Regions from separate parts of the Enterobacter sp. ECC-175 genome, predicted to be linked through region 1. Evidence: predicted binding sites of a transcription regulator. Region 1 holds the regulator's gene; the other holds the start of a gene.
The links. Region 1 encodes PurR, which represses purine synthesis genes. Its sites were predicted from a motif close to CANGCAAACGTTTGCNTG; they were not measured.

Region 2: a site for PurR is predicted at 1,431-1,448, ahead of purE (5-(carboxyamino)imidazole ribonucleotide mutase). Genes of this name have one in related genera too.

The regions. Positions count from the first base shown of each region.
Region 1 is NZ_CP143776.1:2,517,101-2,519,269, forward strand. Features, by position in the region: gene punR (DNA-binding transcriptional activator PunR) at 1-480, shown strand, start outside; gene purR (HTH-type transcriptional repressor PurR) at 497-1,522, opposite strand; gene V1599_RS11940 (YnhF family membrane protein) at 1,820-1,909, shown strand; gene V1599_RS11945 (MFS transporter) at 2,075-2,169, shown strand, end outside.
Region 2 is NZ_CP143776.1:1,708,989-1,711,157, forward strand. Features, by position in the region: gene purK (5-(carboxyamino)imidazole ribonucleotide synthase) at 1-854, opposite strand, end outside; gene purE (5-(carboxyamino)imidazole ribonucleotide mutase) at 851-1,360, opposite strand; gene lpxH (UDP-2,3-diacylglucosamine diphosphatase) at 1,479-2,169, opposite strand, start outside.

The sequences.
Region 1 (2,169 bases):
GCTATCGGCGCGACCCAGGCAATCCCCGTGGGCGGGCGCTACGCCTTTCGGGACATGGGCATGCTGAGCTGGATCTGCGTGGTCGCGCGCCATCATCCGCTGGCGGCGATGGAAGGACCGCTGAGCGATGACGCGTTGCGCAACTGGCCGTCGCTGGTGCTGGAAGATACGTCGCGATCGCTGCCCAAGCGTATTACCTGGCTGCTGGACAACCAGCGGCGCGTGGTGGCGCCCGACTGGGACTCTTCAGCAACCTGCCTGAGCGCGGGGCTGTGCGTGGGCATGGTGCCCGTCCACTTTGCGCGTCCGCGAATTGACGCCGGAGAGTGGGTTGCCCTGGCGCTGGAAAATCCCTTTCCTGACGCGGCGTGCTGCCTGACCTGGCAGCAAAATGACGTCTCGCCCGCCATGGCCTGGCTGCTGGAGTATCTGGGAGATAGCGAAACGCTGAACAGGGAGTGGCTGAGGGAGCCAGCGTAGCTGGCCCCGAAGAGAATTAACGGCGGTAGTCGCGGAAAGGACCGTCCGCAACGGAGCGGCGCTCAATCAGGCGAGGGTGAACCTCAATGGACTGCGACTCTTCGCGCTTGCTGACGATCCTGTCCATCAGCATGTTAAACGCCGTTTCGCCCAGCGAGTCTTTCGGCTGGTGAATGGTCGTCAGCGCCGGGGTGAAGAAGCGCGCGTTGCGCACGTTGTCATACCCGATCACCGAAATGTCCTGCGGCACGCGCAGGCCGAGCTCGTCTGCCGCACAGAGCGCGCCCATCGCCATGATGTCGCCGCCGCAGAAGACGGCGGTAGGACGGTGCTGCTGGGAGACGATCTGCTGCATCGCGCGGTAGCCGGATTCCGGCTCAAAGTCGCCCTGAACTATCCAGTTTTCCGGCACGTTAATCAGCGCTTCTTCCATGGCTTTCATGAACCCGGCCAGGCGTCCCGCGCCGGTGTTGCGCTCCAGCGGGCCCGGGATGACGCCGATATCGCGGTGGCCGCGCTCGATCAAATAGCGCCCTGCCATATAGCCGCCTTCAAAGGCGTTATCGATAACCGAGTCGGTGAAATCGGCACGCGCTTCGCCCCAGTCCATGACCACCATCGGAATATGGCGATACTCTTCCAGCATGGAGAGAACGGACTCCGGGTACTCGGAGCACATGACCAGCAGGCCATCTACGCGCTTTTGCGCCATCATCGACAGATAGGCGCGCTGTTTTTCAATGTTGTTCCACGCGTTGCCCAGAATCAGGGTATAGCCTTTCTGGAAGCAGTTTTTCTCAACGGCTTCAATAATTTCGGCAAAGTAGGCCGCTTCGCTGCTGGTCGCCAACAGGCCGATAGACTTGGTGTGATTAACCTTCAGGCTGCGCGCAACCGCACTCGGTGAGTAGTGCAGTTCTTTGATCGCGGCCCAGACGGCGTTGCGCGTCTCTTCCGCCACGAAGCGGGTTTTGTTAATAACATGTGATACGGTTGTAGTGGAAACGTTTGCGCGTTTTGCTACGTCTTTAATTGTTGCCATTAAATGTCACTCCAGACCCTATCCTAATATCCTGAAAAATGGGGAGGTAAACGTTTGCCTTCTCTCACCCTTATTACGCAATGTTGAATTGCGACACGCCGGGAAAACGACACAGGACGTCAGGAGGGGGTCAATGGCCGGTACGCTAATAAATTTAGCGTGGAATTTTGTCCTATCTTGAGGAAAAGGGGAAGAGCAAAAGTGGTTATCGTTATAAATCCGGGAAGATTTTTGACGCAAACTGTGCAAAAATGAGCAAGCTCACTTTCCGTGTGGGGATTAAAAGGAGAAAAATTGATGAGTTCCGATCTTAAGTTTTCGCTGATGACCACCGTTATTGTGCTGGCGCTGATTGTTGCCGGCGGGCTGACGGCTGCACTGCACTGATTTTGACGGGGGGAGAGTCCTCTCCCTCCTGCTCGTCTCTAGATTGTTACTTCTGTGGCAAAAATCTTTTGCTAAATTGTTAACTTCTCATTTTTTGTGATTGATGTCATGCTTTTGACTTCTTTGTTCTGTGTCGTGCTATGACGCGGCATTCGGAGTAAGCGCATGAAAATCAATTTTCCCCTGCTGGCCCTCGCCATTGGCGCGTTTGGGATCGGCACCACTGAATTCTCCCCGATGGGGCTCTTACCCGTTATCGC
Region 2 (2,169 bases), 810 kb from region 1:
AGGTTGATCATCACCGACGGGCTGTTCACCACCGGCTGCGGCATCGGCAGGCCGGTAATAGCGCGCAGGTGCAGCTCAAACTGGCTGATGGACGCGCCGTTTTGCGTCCAGTGGCCGCTGTTGTGCACGCGCGGCGCCAGCTCGTTGATCAGCAGGCCGGACGGAGTGACGAAGCACTCCATCGCCATCACGCCCACGTAGCCCAGCTCGTGCATGATGGCCGAGAGCATCTCTTCCGCCTGCGCCTGCTGGGCGGCATTGGCCTGCGGGAACGCCACGCTTGTGCGCAGAATGCCGTCCTGGTGCAGGTTATGGGTCAGCGGATAAAACACGGTGCTGCCGTCGTGGGCGCGTGCCCCTACCAGCGACACTTCGCCGCTAAAGTTGATGCCCTGCTCAACGATGCACTCGCCGTAGCACTCATCCGGCAGCTGGTTGGTTTCATCGGCGCGCAGCCGCCACTGGCCGCGACCGTCGTAGCCGCCGACGCGGCGCTTAACGATTGCCAGATCGCCGAGCATGGCGAAGACGTCGTTCCACTCGCCTTTATCCGAGAGCAATTGCCACGGCGCGGTGGCGAGCCCGAGCCTGTCGAACAGCTGCTTTTGCGTCAGGCGGTCGGCAATAATCGGGAACACGTCGCGGTTCACGAAGGCGCTGTGGCGCGCCAGCTCGCGGGTCAGGGCGGTCTCCGGCCAGCGCTCAATCTCGGCGGTGATCACGCTCTGGTGAAAGGGAACGGCTTCCGGTTCGGCGTCCAGCCCGACGGGCCAGACGGCGATGCCCAGCGGCTCGCCGGCCTGGCGCAGCATGCGGCCCAGCTGGCCGTTACCCAGTACGCAGACCTGCTTCATGCCGCACCTCGTGGATCCGGGTTGTCCAGCACCTCGTCGGTCTGGGCCTTACGCCAGTCCGCCAGGCGCTGGCGCAAGCCTTTGTCGTGGGTAGCCAGAATCTGCGCGGCCAGCAGGGCGGCGTTGGCCGCGCCCGCTTTGCCAATCGCCAGCGTGCCGACCGGAATACCGCGCGGCATCTGAACGATGGAGTAAAGGCTATCGACGCCGCTCAGCGCGGCGCTTTGTACCGGTACGCCCAGCACCGGCACCAGGGTTTTCGCGGCAATCATGCCCGGCAGGTGTGCTGCGCCGCCCGCACCGGCAATAATCACCTCATAGCCGTTCTCTTCGGCGCCTTCGGCGAAGCTGAACAGCTTATCGGGAGTACGGTGTGCGGAGACCACTTCAACGTGGTGCGGAACGTCCAGGATTTCGAAGATTTCGGCGGCGAACTGCATGGTGGCCCAGTCGCTTTTGGACCCCATCACGATGGCGACACGCGCCGGATTATTGCGGGAAGACATGCGTCTTAAAACTCCTGTGGTGCGAAACACACTGCTTTCGAGGGCACAGAGAATAGCATGGAATATCGGCAAGGAAAACGGTTGCGCGGCTAAAGACGCCGCAAAGTCGTACGGATATTTAGAACGGAAAAGCGATAAGTTCGACGCCGCCAGGCGTGACTTTCACCATCGATCCTTCGCTGTGCCAGGCGCCTAATACCACGCGATGGGCGGGTTCGCCGCTAGCGATAAGTTCGTGGACGTCAGGACGGTGGGTATGGCCGTGGATCAGCCACTGGACGCGGTGCTTTTCCATCACGTCGACAACCGCCTGCGGGTTAACGTCCATGATGGTCATCGATTTGCTGCTGTTGGCGGCCCTGCTGCCCGCGCGCATTCTGGCGGCGATGCGGCTGCGGATAAACAGCGGCAGGGCGAGGAACAGCCTTTGGATCCACGGCGTGTGGACCTTGGCGCGAAACGCCTGGTAGCCGACGTCATCCGTACACAGCGTGTCGCCGTGCATGATCAGAACCTTGCGGCCGTAGAGGTCGAGCACCTGTTCTTCCGGCAGCAGCGTCATGCCGCTTTCGCGGGCGTAGCGCCTGCCGATCAGGAAATCGCGGTTGCCGTGAATGAAATAGCAGGGAACGCCGGACTCAACCAGCGCCTTAATGGCGGAGGCCATTTCACGGTGCAGCGGGTTGGGGTCGTCGTCGCCAATCCAGGCTTCAAAGAGGTCGCCGAGGATATACAGCGCGTCGGCGCTTTTCGCTTCACCGCGTAAAAAACGCAGAAAACCGGCGGTAATCGCCGGTTCTTCCGTTTGC